One region of the uncultured Anaerofustis sp. genome, then DNA from elsewhere that is predicted to be linked to it. Evidence: riboswitches for the same ligand, from Rfam matches in the RefSeq annotation. Region 1 holds a riboswitch; the other holds the start of a gene.
What was found. Region 1 has a riboswitch for FMN ahead of Q0516_RS01085 (ECF transporter S component). Riboswitches for the same ligand answer to the same signal wherever they lie in the genome.

Region 1 (9,155 bases):
AAATGAGTGCTTATGAAGTAAAGGACAAGCTGGTTGAAGCAATCAACGATAAAGATTACGACTTTATTGCTGTCAATTTTGCTAACTGTGATATGGTCGGTCATACAGGCGTATTTGAAGCCGCTAAGGCTGCCGTTGAAGCAGTCGATGAATGTGTAGGCGAAGTTGAAAGTGCTGCATTGAAAAATGACTACAGCATTATAATCACAGCTGACCACGGTAATGCGGAACTTATGTCTGAAGACGGAAAACCATTTACAGCTCATACGACTAATAAAGTAAAATGTATAGTTGAAAGCAAACTAATCAAAGGTGTAGTTGAAGAAGCAGCTTTATGCGATGTTTCTCCTACAGTACTTGATTTGATGGGCATAAAACAACCGGAAGATATGACAGGTAAGTCATTTGTATTAAAATAGTTCTAAAAAAGAATTATCTTATTATCTAAGGTTTAAGCCTTATTAAAAGAATCTAAAAGTCACGATAGGTCATATCGCGGCGTAATATAAAAAAGCTCCCAAAAAGGGAGCTTTTTTAATAGTTTATTATTTTCAAGGTTAGAAAAATTTAATGAAATAAGATGATTTTATATTTGACCTTCTTTATGACGGTAATGAATAACAATTAAAAATAAATATCTATTTATTAGGATATTTTAATTAAAATCCTTTAAATCAGACAACCTCATTCATTTTCGTTTTACTTTGTCGTATTTTGTAGTATAATGATTGTATTACATATATAAAAGAGGCGAATAGTTATGATCCTATTATTATTTAAGTATCTTTATGATATTGATATTTTTGATAGTAGTTTTGATTACATGAAAAACTTGATTTCCAACAATGAGAATTGGGGCTACTTTATTTTATTATTTTTAATTCTTTATTTGATTTTCTATGGTGTTGTTTATTATAAATTATATGAAAAGCTCGGGTATAGAGGGATTTTATTTATAGTTCCTTTCTACTCTTTATATTTACTTATAAAAAAGGTTATTTCAGAGGATAAAGGCTGGCTTTGGATATTATGCTTTGTTCCTTATGTGAGGGATATTTTTTATATCTATTTAGATTATAAGACGGGAATATATTTTAAAAAGTCAACAGCTTTTAATATCGGGCTTATATTGCTTCCCGAAGTCTTTATTCCTATTTTGGTATTATTAAGAGATAAAAAAGAGCATTATTATGACGCAGACGATAAATATTCTATAAAAGGAGATATATAATGATTACCGAAATCATGCAGAGGATAGTGGATAACTTTAGTTTTCAGCTAACGAGTATTGATATAGGCTGGATAGAAAGTGATAGCTTTTTTGCTCCATTTGATTTTGCAGGGCTTGCTTCAAATTCAAATGAATATATCCTTTTAATTGCTTTTCTTGTTTTATTTATTCTGGATATTACAATCAAATTTTATCTAGTACTCTTGCCTTTTATAATCATTGGAAGATATAAGGTATTTGAAAAGGCAAATGAAAAAGCGTATAAGGCATTTATCCCTTTTTACAGCAGATATGTCCTATATAAAATAGCGATGGATAAAGGTTTATACTGTATACTTTCTTTTATCCCAATAGTAAATATAGCTGTTCATATTATGATGTGTATCGGATTATCGAGGAAGTTTGAATTGAAAAAGCCTTTTACTTTTGGATTGATATTCTTATTTCCGTTTTTCCTTATAATACTGGGATTTAATAAGAGTGAATATTTATCAATGGCTACCGATAATGATAATTAAGGTTAAATCGAATGTTAAATAAGATATTTCAATTTATAGTTGATGAACTTAATTTTAAGGTTACGGTTTTTGATCCAGGTTCTTATGCTCCAACGCGATGGGAAATCCTGATAGATACTTTCCAAAGGTGGTTTTATATCCTTTTGATTTATTATTTGGGACTTATACTTCCTATTTATATATTATCACTTCCTTTGATAATGACAGGGAGATGGCGGGTATTTGAGAAATCAGGACAAAAAGGCTGGAAAGCAGTAGTTCCCGTTTATAATAAGTATATTTTATGTAAAATGTTAAGTTATCCGAAATGGTCCTTTATTTTATACTATATACCGATTATAAATTTTGCTATACATATAATTGTATCCATAAGATTAGCAAAGGCTTTCAATAGAGGAAAATTATTTGCATTGGGGCTTATCACTTTAAATCCTATATTTATTCTTATATTAGGGTTTGGTAAAAGCAGATTTGACTTAAAGAAGTAATAAAAATCATATAAAAGAGGTTAAAAAATGTATTTTGAGTATATGAATATCATCAATAACGCAGTTTATTATATTTGTGACTACGCTTATGCTGCAAGAAATCTGGTTCTTGAATATTTGGATATGCTTTATAGCTTATATCTAATAAAATTTTGCGGTGATATGGGGCTTACATCGATAGATATAGGCTGGAGCAGTGAGTCTATGTTTGATATTACCGGCTTTGGTAAGTTTTTTGATTTTATATTTATCCCAATCATCTTGCCTTTAATCATTCTTTTGATAATTTTAATTTCCAGGTGGAAAATCTTTGATAAAGCGGGGGAATCAGGCTGGAAAGCTTTAATACCCTTTTATGGTATATATACACTTTGTAAAATAACCTTAGGCTCGGGGTGGTACTTTCTATTTTTCTTTCTTCCTTATATCAATTTGATAATGTATATAATTACATATATAAAATTAGGTAAAAAGTTTGGTAAGGGCAAGTTATTTACTATAGGTCTTATTTTATTTACGCCAATATTTTTGTTTATATTGGCATTTGGGAAGAGTAAATATTCATGTGCTGATGTTTCAAAAGACAAGCATATTTCTTCAGTAAATTAAAAAATATTTTAAAAGAGAGGGTAAATATGATATCTTTTAATATCCCATATTACTTGATAAGAAGTGTTCTTGAAATTTCATATATTTCGGTGAATTATGTATGGATTTATCTTAAGGATATTTATACGTTGATGTTAAATAAAACGGTGGGGTTAAACCTTAAAACTATTGATGTTGGCTGGATAAGTTCAAATACATTAGCCACAGGATGGGAAGCTTCTGCTGATATACAGTGGATCTCTCCTTGGATAACTTTTGTTTTCCCTTTGATTTTAATAGTATTAACGATACTCGCAAGGTGGAAAGTATTTGAGAAAGCAGGAGAGAAAGGCTGGAAAGCTTTAATACCTTTTTATGGTACTTTTACATTATGTAAAATAACCTTCGGCTTCGGGTGGTATATGTTCCTTTTCTTTATACCTATAGCTGATTTGGTTTTATATATCATGATGTACATAAAACTGGGAAAGAAGTTTAATAAAAGCAAATCGTTTACTTTGGGACTTATTTTCTTAAGTAATATATTTATGCTGATTTTAGGTTACGGAAACAGTAAATATTTAAATCATTAGGCTAATATATGTTATTTTTATTCTTTGATAAATATGTTTACATTTTTTTAAATAATAACTATTTATTTGACAAAGAGTTATTCTAATATCATAATAAATAAGTAATATATTTTTAACTTATTACTATGAAACGGAGAACTATGCTTTATGGCTGATAAATCGAACAAAGAATTTTGGGAAAGAACAGCAAAGCTTTATACATCATTTCAGGAAAAAGGGAACGAAGGATTATATAACACACTTTGTGAGAAAATAAGACCTTTATTAAGTAAAGAGCAAAGTGTCCTTGAGTTGGCATGCGGTACGGGACAGCTTACTCGTTTGCTTGCTGATGAAGCAGATAGCTGGACTGCGACGGATTTTTCCGAAAAAATGCTTTATGAAACAGAAAAGCGTCTTAATAATAAAAATATCACTTATGAAGTCCAGGATGCTACATCTCTTAGTTATAAAAATGATGTTTTTGATGTTGTACTTATTGCCAATGCACTTCATATAATGCCAAATCCAAATAAGGCACTTGATGAAATAAAACGTGTACTTAAAAAAGACGGACTTTTGATCGCACCTACATTTGTCTATGACGGAAAAGTAGATAAAATCCGCCTATGGTTTATGGAAAAAGCAGGTTTTAATACATTTCATAAATGGAAATCCCGAGAGTATATGAATTTTATTGAGGATAATGGTTTTAAAATAAAAGAAAAGTATCTGCTTCAAGGAAAGCTGCTTTCGGAGTGTGTTTTGGTATGTAAAGAGAAATAGATAATATGGTTAAATAACGATTATTTTATAAATTTAAATTTACAAATACGTTTTATTAAATAAAACTACCTTGTTGGGTAGTTTTTTTGCTGTTATTGAAATATATATTTTTTATCCCCTAAAATAAATTTAAATTAGTGCATTTTTCTTTATTTGTATTATAATCCAGTAAAAAGGTAGAGAATTAGTGGCAAATCAATTTTTTTTTACAATATATTTGTGATAACTAACGAAAAGTGTGCCAAATTTTATTATAACCGATCATCGTAATTAAATCATACATTAGTTCAAAGTGTATATTATCCCTGTTTTTGCTAAAACTAAATTGCAAAAGGAGGATTTTAAATTGAGTAATACAAAAATTGTTAGTTTAAAGGCGAGAGAAATTCTTGATTCGAGAGCAAACCCGACAGTGGAAGTCGAAGTATGTTTGGAAAATGGTGTAAGTGCCATTGCAAGTGTACCTTCAGGGGCTTCGACGGGAGAATTTGAAGCCGTTGAACTTAGAGATAATGATGAAAACAGATACTTAGGCAATGGTGTTTTGAAAGCCGTGGCTATCGTAAATAAAGATATCAGGGATATACTATTGGGAAGAGACGCTAGCGACCAAAAGGGAATAGACGAGGCTATGCTTGAACTTGACGGAACAGAAAACAAAGAAAGGCTCGGAGCGAATTCTATTTTGGGCGTTTCCCTTGCCTGTGCAAGAGCTGCTGCAAAGAGTCTAAATATACCGCTTTATGAATATATAGGCAGACTTGCAGATATAAAAGACCCATGCGTACTTCCCGTACCTATGATGAATATTTTAAACGGCGGTAAGCATGCGGATAATAACGTAGATATCCAGGAATTCATGATAGTTCCTCACGGTGCTTCTTCATTTAAAGAAGCTCTTAGAATGGGCAGTGAAGTTTATCATAAATTGAAAGATATCTTAAAGCTTCAGAATTTATGTACTTCCGTAGGTGACGAAGGTGGATTTGCACCTAACCTTAAATGTGCGGAAGAAGCTATAATGCTTATATTAAAGGCGATAGAAAATGCAGGGTATAAAGCGGGAGAGGATATTTCTCTTGCCTTAGACGTTGCTAGCAGTGAGATATATGATAAAAATCAGGAATCGTATTTCTATGAGACCGAGAACAGAAGATACGGAGAAATGACTACCTATTATGAAATTCTTACGACAAAATATCCAATAATCTCAATCGAAGACGGATTATTCGAAGATGACTTTGAGCACTGGAAAGTTCTCACTGACAAAATAGGAAATAAAGTTCAGCTTGTTGGAGATGATTTATTCGTTACAAATGAAAAGAGACTTAAAAAAGGTATTGAAATGGGAGCGGGAAATTCGATACTTGTGAAAGTAAACCAAATCGGTTCCCTTACGGAAACCCTAAGTACCATGAAGCTTGCGAGAGAACACGGTTATACCACTATCGTTTCTCACAGATCGGGAGAGACAGAAGATACCTTTATCGCCGATTTAGCCGTTGGATTTAATGCGGGACAGATAAAAACCGGGGCACCGTCCAGAACAGAGAGGGTTTGTAAATACAACAGGCTCCTTAGGATAGAAGAAGATCTTGGAGAAAAGGCTAAATATATCGGAAAAGATGCATTCCCGAACTTAAAGAATTATGTTTAGTATAATTAAACAGCATAGGAAAACTGTGCTGTTTTTTTGTTTTTAATCCCCATTCGATTATGTATTAAATATTCATTTCTCTTTATTTACTTAAATTGCTTTTAATAATATAATATTTAAAAATAAATGAACATATATAGGAATAGTAAAATGGAAAAAGCATTTTTTAATTGGAGCAGCGGAAAAGATTCTTCATTGGCATTGTATAAAATGATGAAATCAAACGAATATGATATCAAATCTTTATTTACTGTTGTTAATAATAAAAAAATACCGATGCATGAAGTAAATTTAAACTTATTAAAAGAACAATCGACTTCCATAGGTATCCCGCTCACAACGATAGATTTATCGGATTACAAAACCGAAAGGGCTTATAACACTAAAATGAAAACTGAGATAAATAAATTTAAAGATAAGGATATTTTTACTTCTGTTTTTGGAGATATACATCTGAAAGAACTAAAAAAGTCAAGAGAAGCAAAGTGCACAAAATCAGGGATAAATGCAGTATTTCCTCTTTGGGGTATGAATACAAAAGAAATCATGAGAGAATTCATAGACTTAGGATTTAAGGCTGTCATAACTTCATTAAATGCTGAAATAGTAGATGAGAATTTTATAGGAAAAATCATCGACGATGATTTTATTTCAAGTTTCCCTTCAAATGCGGATATCTGCGGCGAGAACGGAGAATATCACTCTTTTGTTTATGACGGACCGATATTTAAATATCCTATTGATTATAAAATAGGAAGTAAATATGATAAAAGTTATATCAATAAAAGAAATAAAAGTATAGATAAATACTTATATCTTAATTTGGAATAATTATAAACTTATTTTATCAATGTAAAATATTTACAACCAAGTAAAAAAAATGTATAATAAAAAAGTAATCGAAGATTTAGCTTGATCCTCCAGTTATGCTAAATCGTGATTACATAAATTAAATAACTTTAAAAGTTATCTTCAGGGCAAGGTGCAATTCCTGACCGGCAGTAAAGTCTGCGAGCGAAAAGCTGACATGGTGAAATTCCATGACCGACGGTAAAGTCCGGATGAAAGAAGATATGATAAGAAACCGCCCTGTTGTTTTAGTACAAAGGGCGTTTTTTAAATTCACCTCATATCTGTTTATAAGGAGAATTATGGAGAACATTAATGAAAAAACAACACAAAAGACAAAGTCAAAAATCAATGTAAGAGTTATGGTAGTTACCGCAATGCTTAGTGCGGTATCATTCCTTCTGGCATTTTTGGAAATCCCGATGCCTCTGTCGCCGTCATTTGCGATGATGGATCTATCTGATTTACCCGCTCTTATAGGCTCATTTGCCTTCGGTCCCATAACTGGAGTAATAATAGAGCTTATTAAAAACGGGCTTCAGATGTTTTCTACCAATACCGGAGGTATAGGAGAACTTGCAAACTTTTTTATGGGAGCGTCTTTTGTATTCACCGCGGGGATTATTTACAAACGAAGAAAGACCAAGAAAACAGCTTTGGTTGCTTGTATATTAGCAAGCGTAGTTATGGCGGTAGTCGCCGGACTTCTTAACTATTTTGTACTTCTTCCGATGTACAGCGTATTCATGCCTTTAGAGCAGGTGATTGCTGCATTTTCAGAAATAATACCATTTATAAAAACAAAACTGGATGTAATCTTGTTCAGTGCAATTCCCGCAAATATTATAAAGGGACTTATTATCTCAGTTTTCACAATGCTTATTTATAAAGGAGTAAGTCCTATACTTAAAGGAGAAAAATAATCAATGAGAGAAGCTAAAGATTACTTCAAATTTTTAGTAGAAGAAATACATTCCGCTACATTTGCTACTGTGGACGATAACGGACTTCCCGAAACCTGCGTAATAGATGTTATGCTTTACGATGATGAGGCCCTTTATTTCATTACAGCCAAAGGCAAAGGTTTTTATGGCAGACTTATCAAAAGAGGATTTGTTTCACTGTCCGGAATGAAAGGACATGATACTATGTCTACAAAAGCCATTAGTGTGAAGGGAAAAGTTGAGTGTATAGACAGCGAAAAGCTTGATGAGATATTTAAGAAGAATACATATATGAATGAAATCTATTCTAGCGAAGAGAGCAAAATGGCACTCTCGGTATTCAAAATTTATCAGGGAGTCGGGGAGTATGTGGACCTCTCCGTTAAACCTATGGTAAAGAGGACATTTTCATTTGGAGGGGGAAATGTCGAAAAAAGAGGTTATGATATAACCGAGGATTGTATCCTCTGCGGTAAGTGTATCAAGGTATGCTCATTTAATGCAATAGAAGAAGCTGAGGAAAAATATAAAATAACTGAAGATAATTGCTTGGAGTGCGGGAACTGCTACAGCGTATGTCCCGCAGGAGCTGTAATAAAGTATTAAAAAAGACCGCTAAGCGGTCTTTTTTATGTATCAAACTGCTAATTAGAGAATTCCATAAATCATAGAAGTATTATTAAGATAAAATATAATTCCATTGCTTGATGGGGTATATTCTAAATAATCTTATTAATGTTGTAAAATTTGTTAGTGTTTTTTATATATGTATAAAATTTATTTTAGTTCGGATTATTTAATTTGATATCATTACAATAGCTTTTGTATATTTGAATTTGAATGTATAAAATCAGATATATTATCAAATACATCTTTATGTCATTAGTTTTTCATTTATTTCTTTCTTTTTTGATTTATAATATACTAATCCTATTATATCCGCTAAGATCCAGCCTATAGGTACGCTTATCCATATGCCAATAACTCCTATGCTTGGAATTTTAGATAATGTATATGCAAGGACTACTCTCGTTCCCAGCGATACTACCGTCAGTACTACCGATATAAAAGGCTTTTCCACGGCTCTGAAAAATCCGTAGAGTAAAAACAGACACCCTATACCGAAATAAAAAGCTCCCTCTATCCTTAAATAAGTTATACCATGATTTATAATCTCAGCTTTCGAAGCGTCCACGAATATAAGCATGAATTGTTTTGCGAATATAAAAACGATGAGAGATATGATAAAACAGAATATAATAGTATATTTGACTGCGTTTTTTATCCCTTCTTTTATCCTATACTTTTTCTTCGCACCGTAGTTTTGAGCAATAAAAGTAGAAAATGCATTACCGAAATCCTGAACGGGCATATATGCAAAAGAATCTATCTTTACGGCGGCGGCAAAGGCTGCCATTACTATGGTACCAAATGAGTTTATAAGTCCCTGAACCAAAAGTATCCCAAAGTTCATTATGGACTGCTGGATACATGTAAGAAAGGAAAACTTGAATATATCTTT
Region 2 (9,155 bases), on a different contig from region 1:
AATATTATTGTATAATTTGAGTGGATATTTTATCCACTCTTTTTTATTACAAAAAAATTGATGAGGGAAATATTATGAAATTCAAAAATAAAATATTATGTGTTGTATTGACCATAGTAATTTCGTTTTCAGTGTTTGCTCCTTTTGTATTTGCAGAGAGATTATCCGGGAATAATAATTCAATGAAAGCTCATTTTATTGATGTAGGTCAGGGCGACAGTATTTTCATAGAAAATAACTCAGAAAATATGCTTGTTGACACCGGTAATTCTCCCGGCGGAGATAAAGTAATAAGTTATTTAAATAAAATAAATGTAAGTAAATTAGACAGACTTGTCATCACTCATCCCGATATAGACCATATGGGAGGTGCTATAAAAATAGTTGAACATTTTGGCAATATCAAGCATGGTGTATTTATTTCTTCTGTAATGGAAGGTGAAAATGCAGAGGCAAAAGTAGCTTATGGTAAATTGATGAAATTACTAGAAGATAAAAATATAGATGTCATCAAAGTTAAAACCGGAGATACATTTGATATAGGTGATATAAAGAATAAAGTTCTCTATGGTGAGACGGATTTAGCCGGTAATGATGCAAGCCTTGTTTTAGATGTAAGTTTTTTAGGCAGAAATTTACTTCTGACAGGTGATATGACCGGCAGTGCAGAAAATATTTTATTAAATGAAAACTTAATCAAGCATTATGATGTACTTAAAGTAGCTCATCATGGTGCCAAAACTTCTAGTTCAATGCCATTTTTAAGTAAAGTCAAACCAACATATTCTATCATTGGCGTAGGAAAGAATAGTTACGGACATCCCACTAAAGAAACCATAAACAATCTAACAAAAGTGGGTTCTAAAGTTTATCGTACAGATAGGGACGGAAGTATTACAGTCACTATTGATGATAAAAGAATTAATGTTACGAAGGAAAAGGCGACATGTCCAAGTACAAGTGTCAGTGTGACTCCGTCTTCGAGTATGTATCTATCTGAAAAGAAGACAATTAAAGCAGGTCTAACTCCTGATTATTCTACGGATAAAATAACATTTTCCAGCAGTAATTCAAAGATTGCGGCAGTTACTTCATCCGGAGTTGTAACCGGCAAGAAAGTTGGTAAATGTTATGTTTACGCAAAGTCGACTTCAGGTAAAGTAGCTAAATGTCTTGTTACCGTTAAAGCACCAATATTATCGGTGTCTAAGAAAAAGATTAGTCTATACACAAGTTTTAGTACTAATATAAAAGGGAGTGCGAAACCTTCTTCATATATTAAGTTTAAATCTTATAATAATAAAATCGTAACTGTAAGTTCAAAGGGAACAATTAAAGCAAAAAAAGCAGGAAAGACGCATATTTTAGCTTATTCTTCTCTCGGAAGAAAAGTAAAAGTTCCGGTTACCGTTAAACAATCTAAACTTAAATTATCTAAGAAGTCCGGGAAAATTATTTCAGGTAAGAAAGTAAAGATAAAAGCAAAATGCAGTCCAAAGAATAAAATAAAATTTGTATCTTCAAATAAAAAGATAGCAACAGTTAACAGTAAAGGTGTAGTTACCGGTAAAAAGGCAGGAACTACAACAATAAAAGTTAAGGCAAACGGTATTACTTTAAAATATAAAATAAAAGTTTTAAGTAAATCTCATTTGAAAGTATATATTTCCAATAGAAAAAGTACTTGTTATCATTACAGTAAAACTTGTTTAAAATCTCCAAAGAAAACAACTTTAGGTAAGGCAAAGAAAGCAGGATATTTACCTTGTAAGAGATGTGTTAAATAATAAAGAAATAAAAAATAGCACTAATTATAAATTTAGTGCTATTTTTATTTAATATAAGACGTCAAAAGATGTTTCATTTTGAATGATTTCTATATAATCTACCTTCATAGATGCTATATAGATAAAACGGTCGTACTTTAATTCTTTTATAGCTTCATCTATAAGATATTCTTCTCCTTGAAATTCAGCTTCTACATTTCCGTTTTTTAAGTTTTTTACAAACCCTGTCAGACCAAGTTTAGTAGCTTCTTTATAAGCGGTGTATCTAAACCCTACAGCCTGAACTCTTCCTTTAAAAATGTAATGTTTTCTTACTTTCATAATAAACACCTCTCTTAATATCTGAAACACTCTTTTTCATGGTCATTTATTATTCCTATGGATTGAAGATAAGAGTATATAATTATCGTCCCCACATATTTCATACCGCGTTTTTTTAAGTCTCTTGATACAGTATCAGATAGTTCATTATGCGTTGGCATATTGTCATCGGTATTTTTTATTATTTTGCCATTTGTAAAGCCCCAGATATAATTCTTAAAACTTCCGAATTCATTTTGTATCTTTATAAATATTTTAGCATTGTTTATTGCTGCATTTATTTTGTTTTTATTCCTAACTATATCTTTATTGTTTAATAATTCGTTTACCTTTTCTTCACTGTATTTAGATACTTTAATTACATCGAAATTGTCAAATGCTTTTCTAAATGCTTCTCTTTTTTTTAGTATCGTTATCCACGATAGACCTGCCTGAAACCCTTCAAGTATAAGCATTTCAAATAACTCTTTATCATTATAGGTAGGTACGCCCCACTCTTTATCGTGATAATCGATATAAATTTCAGAATTTAAATCTACCCATTTGCATCTTTTTATGTTTTCTTCTTTCATATAATACCTTCCACAGTTTATTATAAATATTATATCAGAAATAAAAAAAGATGTACAACAATGTACATCTTAATAATTTATTTATAAACTTCTTTTAATTTTTCTACTATATCATATGCAACCTGATTTATTGATTGGCTTCCCGCTACCAATACAAAATCTCCCGCTTTTGCATTCTTTACTACATAGTCTCTTATATCGCTGAATTCACTTATTACTCTTGAAGGTATATTATATTTTTCTACTACTTTTTTTGCTATATCTTCGGAATAGATATTCCATTCATTATCTTCTCTGTCAGAGTAAATATCATTTAATATAAGTTCATCCGCGCCTTTCATTGCTTCCACGAATTCATCGAATAAGAGGAATGTCCTGGAGTAAGTATGAGGCTGGAATATTACAAACAACTTATTATGTTCATAATTTTTACAAGCATCAATTGTAACCTTAAGTTCTGTGGGATGATGTGCATAGTCCTCAATAACAGTAATATCGTTAACTATACCTCTCTTTTCAAATCTTCTTTTAGCTCCGGTAAACTCTTTAAAGCTGTCATTTACAACTTCTTTATCTATCATGAAAAAGTCTGCTACGGCTACTACGCTCAAAGCATTTAAAACATTATGTTCACCCGGGATATTTAGTTCAAAATTGTGATAGAATTCTCCGTGTTTATAAACATCGAAGTTTGGATTACCGAATTTATCATATGTTATGTTCTTGGCTACAAAATCATTGCTGTCGGATAGTCCTGCTTTAACAATTTTACATTCTAAACCTTCAAGTATATCCAAAACATTTTCATCGTCTCCGTTTACTACAAGCATTCCGTCCTTTGGTGTTATCTGTGCAAATTTTCTAAATGATTCTTTTATTTGTTCAAGTCCGCCGGTAAAGTAATCTAAATGATCTTTTTCTATATTTTGAATTGTTCCCACAAAATGTCTTGAGTGTAAGAAACTATCCACAAACTCACATGCTTCTATAACAAAATAATCGCTGTCGCCCACTCTTGAATTCCCGTTTATCTTTTTAAGCGTTCCGCCTATTGAAATAGAAGGGTCTAAATTTGCATTTAAAAAAACTAAAGACATCAATGAAGAGGTTGTAGTTTTTCCATGAGTACCGCTTACTGCAATTGTTCTTTTATAATATCTGCTGATGAGTCCGAGATAAACAGAACGTTCAAGTTCTAAGATACCTTTGTTTTTTCCTTCTACTCTTTCAGGGTTATTTTCTCTTATAGCTGCTGAATATACGATTAGATCAATATCATCAGTTATATTTTCTTTATTATGTCCGATAATTACTTTAATTCCATTTTTTTCTAACTTCTCTGTATATACACAAGGTCTCATGTCAGAACCCAAAACTTCTTTGCCGTTGATTTTAGACATAAGTGCAAGCCCCGACATACTGGTTCCGCCGATACCTATAAAATATATTTTTTTAATATTCTCTAAATCTATATTCATAATTAATTCACCGCCATGTAATTTTTATCTTAAAATAAATATAATATACATTTTACTATGTTTTTATAATTTTTACAATATGTATTTTATTGTATATAACTATAGTTAAATATACTAATAAAATATATGCATCTTATTTTAAAATATAACTATTATGAAAATCCCAAATCCCTTATGTACAGCCTATGTAATCGTTGTTGCAATTATAAAATTTATGAGGTATAATATTTATAACAGATTAAAGGGAGGAAACGTATAATGCAAATCACAGACATTAGGGTAAGAAAGACATATGATGAAGGTAAGATGAAAGCAATTGTATCAGTAACATTTGACGATCAGTTTGTTATTCACGACATCAAAATTATTGAAGGAGATAATGGGGTATTTATTGCTATGCCGAGCAGAAAAATGCCTAATGGGGAATTCAAAGATATTGCACATCCTATAAACCTTGAAACCAGAGTCGATATTCAAAATAAGGTTTTAAAAGCTTATGAAGAAAAGTTACAGGAATTAGAAAACGAAGTTGAAGATTAGTTTTTCTAAAAGGGCAGTTCTCTATTAGGGGAACTGTTTTTTTGTATTTGGAATGAGGGGATTATGAATAAAAAGAGAATTTTGTTTTTAATAATAATAGTATTTGCTGTTATTTTATTATATATTTTTAAATATTTCGGATATATACCAACTAAATCTTATAGCTCGGAAGAACTTGGAATAAAAGATATAAAGTCTGATATAGATAAGGATAAGGACGGAATAGATGATTATACTGATATAATGCTTGGCGCCAGAGAGTATGTAATGACGAAACCTAAATATAAAAGTGCATATTATAAAGACGGATATCCTCCTAAGGGCGAAGGAGTATGTACAGACGTAATATGGTATGCATTTAAAAAAGCGGGATATGATTTGAAAGATTTGGTTGATTATGATATCAAAAATAACATAAAAGAATATTATAGAGTAGAAGGTAATCCGGACCCCAATATTGACTTTAGAAGGGTACCGAATTTATTAGTCTTTTTTAGGATGAATGCACTTTCTCTTACGAAAGACATAACAAAGGTAGACCAGTGGCAGCCCGGAGATATAATAACATTTTCAGATAGTCATATAGGAATAGTATCGGATAAGAGAACTAAAAATGGTGAAGTATTCATAATACATCAAAGTAAGTTTGAGAAAAAAGAAGTTTATGCAATGTATAGATATAATGATATCAGCGGTCACTTTAGATGGATTAATAAAAAATAAGACCTTCATAAAGAAGGTCTAAGGATTTCATTAAGTAAAGAATTGTATATATTATTTAGTTGTATTTATTACATTTCTGTCATTTTGTTTGTTGATAAAATTACTTATTGGTTTATAAATAATAAATGTAACTAAACAATTGATACCTGCTTTGAGTAAATTAAATGGAATTACAGCTACCGGTAGGGAAGCTATTACAGCATCCATTGGCATTCCATAAAAATTGGTTGTAATAAGTAAGTTTGCCGGGATCATTACTATTACCATTGATAATGCTCCTAGTATCAAACCTATCATTGCACCTTTTTTTGTTTTATTTTTTCTATACACAAGTGCGGTTACTCCAACCAAGGCGCTGCTCGAAATAATATGCATAAGTGCTCCTACCCAGCCATTCATAGCGCTCACCGTCATTGCTTGAATTGAGCTTGAAATAATGACTGCGATGATCCCAACTACAGGTCCGAACTGTAATCCTGCAATTAATAACGGGATATCCATTGGTTCATACTCGAGCCATGCAGCCGACGGCATGATAGGAAATCTTATGATTAACATAAGTACTATCGATAAAGCAATAAGCATCGATACTGTTACAAGTCTTCTAGTGTCTTTCATTTTTTCTATACCTCCTAAAATTAAGGTATACATAAAAAAATAGTAATCACCCTTCAGGAAATTACTAAAAAAATACTTTATGTATCCTCTCTCATCCGGACTTTACCGTCGGTAAAGGAATTTCACCTTTTCAGCTTGCGCTCGCAGACTTTAACTGCCGGTAGGGAATTGCACCCAACCCTGAAGATTGTTCTCCTTTATTATAATATATTTTTACTTTATGTCAATATAATTACATTATAAATAAAAATATTTTAAATTATGTAGACTTAATGGATGAAATTGGTAAAATATATAAGTGGGCATAGTTATCTGATATAGAATATTGACGTTAAAGTATGGGAGAAAGTATATGATTGTTTTCTTTTGTGTTATTAAGATATTTATTTATATTTTCAGTGATTTCGGGATGTGTTTTTACGCGTCCTTTTTTATTACAAAATGTTAAGTAAATATTTAATAATTGTTTTATATGTAGATACTACTTTATGCTACTAAAATTGAAAGGAGGTGATATATGAAGATAATTTTGGGTTTTTATCTATGAAAATAATTAGAAAAGGAGGTATAGAAATGCAGTTAAGAGACTCACTAAATAGAAGGATAATTGAATTATGTGATGAAAGAGGACTATCTATTAATAAACTTGCGAATATGTCAGCAATTCCGCCTACTACTGTTTATAGTATGTTTGACGGCAAATGTGCTAATCCAAGTTTCAAAACTATTAAAATGATTTGCGATAGTTTGGATATGGATATAAAAGATTTTTTCGATTCTGAATTCTTTGTAAATTTAGAAAAAGGTTTTAAATAGAATGTTCAAGATTTGTTGTCAGAGGGATAAAAATCCCTTTGGCAATTTTAATTTTAAAGGAGAAAAACAATGAATAGAGAAAAAATATCAGTAAATGCAATATATAAAACAGATACTAATCTTATTGGTGCTATAACGAAAAGGATAATAAGAATAAGCGAAGCAAAAGAAATTTCCATTAAAAGTCTTGCAGAGAGCGCAGGTATTCCTCCGACAACTGTATATAGTTTATTTGATGGAAAAAGTCAAAATCCGGGTATAGATGTTATATATAGTTTATCAAGAGTACTCGATATGAAAATGGATGAATTTTTTAGCTGTGATGAAATGGAAGAACTGTACAAATCTGAATTAAAATAACTGTTTAGACAGTTATTATTTAAAGAGAGGAAATTTATTTCCTCTCTTTTTTATTTTATATTGACAAATATATCTGTAACAGTTATAATTACATTAAAGAAACTGTAACACGAATTGTTACATAAGGAGGATGTTGTGAAAAATATATTGATTATAGTGGGAATTGTTATTATCTTGTTTATTAGTTTTAAATTTTTTATCCCTAAAGAAGAAAATAAAAGTGCTTATCATAAAATTTCTGCTTTGGAAGCGAAAGAGATGATGGAACTAGATGATGTAACTATTTTAGATGTAAGAAGAGAAGATGAATATAAAAGCGGACATATAAAAAATGCAGTATTGGTTCCAAATGAAACTATTAGTAATGAAGTATTAGAAGAAATTCCAAATTTAGAAAAAACTATATTAGTTTACTGCAGGTCGGGTAAGAGAAGTAAAGATGCTTCGATGAAGTTAGTTGATATAGGATATAAAAATATATATGATTTTGGCGGGATAATTGACTGGCCTTATGAAATAGAGAAATAATTTTAGGAGGTAATTGATGAATAGCGAATTTGCGGTTTCGGTTCATGCATTGGTTTTTTTAAATCATCACTATAAAGAAATTAAGACAAGTGAAGAAATATCCGAGAATATTTGTATAAATCCAGCAAGGGCAAGGAAAATCCTTTCCAAACTTAAAAAGGCAGGACTGGTAAATACAAAAGAAGGTTCTGTAAAGGGCGGATATAGTTTTACTCTAGATGCGGCTAAGATCACTTTACTTGATGTTTATCAGGCAATCGGCAAAAGGGTAATAGATATATCTTGGCGTTCGGGAAATGTCAATATGGAATGTTTGATAGCTTCCGGTATGGGGGATATCATGGACGAAGTATATGAAAAATTAGATGATGTATGTAAAGAAGAGCTAAGTAAAATAACAATAACGGATATAGACAGTAAAATATTTAAAAATGGAGAATAGAAATGAAAAAATATGATGATACAATTATAGGATTTGGTAAGGGCGGAAAAACTTTAGCAGGATATTTGGCAAAGAAAGGTGAAAAGGTTGCTATAATAGAAAAGTCAAATAAAATGTATGGCGGGACTTGTATAAACGTGGGATGTATTCCTTCTAAATCACTTGTTAAAAATGCTTCAAAGACAGCACAAATGGGAGATATTTCATTTGAAGAAAAATGTGACTTATACCATAAAGCGATTTTGGAAAAAAGAAACTTAACCGAAATGCTTAGAGGCAAAAATTATGCTAAATTAAATGATTTGGATAATGTTGATGTTATCAATGCAAAAGCAAGTTTTGAAGATAAAAATGTGATTAAAATCACATATGAAGACGGTGAAGAATTATTAAGTGCAGATAAAATATATATAAATACTGGTTCGACATCTGTAGTTCCAAAGATAGAAGGGGTCGAAAATAATCCATATGTATATTTTAGTGATACCTTAATGGACCTCGATACTTTACCAAAGAGGCTAATTATAATAGGGGGAGGATATATCGGTCTTGAATTTGCTTCTATGTATGCGAACTTTGGAAGTAGTGTAACTGTTATTCAAGACGGTGATAAATTTATTCCGAGAGAAGACGAAGATATTGCTAACGAAATAAAATCATTGCTCGAAAATCAAGGTATTGAAATAAAACTTGGTGCTAAAATTAAAAAATTCAGTGAAGACGGTATTGTTTCCTATAGCCAAAAAGGAAAAGAATTTAATGATAAGGCGGATGCTATATTAGTTGCTACGGGAAGAAGAGCAAATACCGATGAATTGAATTTGGAAGCTGCGGGTGTTGAAATGAACAGACGCGACGGGATAGTCGTAGATGATAATTTAAGGACTTCAAATGAAAATATTTGGGCAATGGGAGATGTTAACGGAGGGCTTCAGTTTACCTATGTTTCTTTGGATGATTACAGAATAAT

Region 2: it holds a riboswitch for FMN, as region 1 does, so the genes downstream of both, Q0516_RS03355 (ECF transporter S component) here and Q0516_RS01085 (ECF transporter S component) in region 1, are expected to answer to the same signal.

Annotation. Positions count from the first base shown of each region.
Region 1 is NZ_CALHFB010000004.1:40,212-49,366, forward strand. It holds gene gpmI (2,3-bisphosphoglycerate-independent phosphoglycerate mutase) at 1-419, shown strand, start outside; gene Q0516_RS01045 (DUF5684 domain-containing protein) at 761-1,231, shown strand; gene Q0516_RS01050 (DUF5684 domain-containing protein) at 1,231-1,749, shown strand; gene Q0516_RS01055 (DUF5684 domain-containing protein) at 1,761-2,237, shown strand; gene Q0516_RS01060 (DUF5684 domain-containing protein) at 2,265-2,846, shown strand; gene Q0516_RS01065 (DUF5684 domain-containing protein) at 2,873-3,418, shown strand; gene Q0516_RS01070 (class I SAM-dependent methyltransferase) at 3,566-4,183, shown strand; gene eno (phosphopyruvate hydratase) at 4,530-5,840, shown strand; gene Q0516_RS01080 (diphthine--ammonia ligase) at 5,991-6,671, shown strand; FMN riboswitch at 6,805-6,917, shown strand; gene Q0516_RS01085 (ECF transporter S component) at 6,992-7,612, shown strand; gene Q0516_RS01090 (4Fe-4S binding protein) at 7,616-8,239, shown strand; gene Q0516_RS01095 (MATE family efflux transporter) at 8,508-9,155, opposite strand, start outside.
Region 2 is NZ_CALHFB010000030.1:78,254-87,408, reverse strand. It holds gene Q0516_RS03385 (MBL fold metallo-hydrolase) at 75-1,787, shown strand; gene Q0516_RS03380 (acylphosphatase) at 1,836-2,108, opposite strand; gene Q0516_RS03375 (DNA-3-methyladenine glycosylase I) at 2,123-2,680, opposite strand; gene murC (UDP-N-acetylmuramate--L-alanine ligase) at 2,758-4,158, opposite strand; gene spoVG (septation regulator SpoVG) at 4,417-4,698, shown strand; gene Q0516_RS03360 (DUF1287 domain-containing protein) at 4,762-5,421, shown strand; gene Q0516_RS03355 (ECF transporter S component) at 5,473-6,039, opposite strand; FMN riboswitch at 6,119-6,231, opposite strand; gene Q0516_RS03350 (helix-turn-helix transcriptional regulator) at 6,613-6,855, shown strand; gene Q0516_RS03345 (helix-turn-helix transcriptional regulator) at 6,925-7,215, shown strand; gene Q0516_RS03340 (rhodanese-like domain-containing protein) at 7,351-7,743, shown strand; gene Q0516_RS03335 (Rrf2 family transcriptional regulator) at 7,760-8,185, shown strand; gene Q0516_RS03330 (FAD-dependent oxidoreductase) at 8,188-9,155, shown strand, end outside.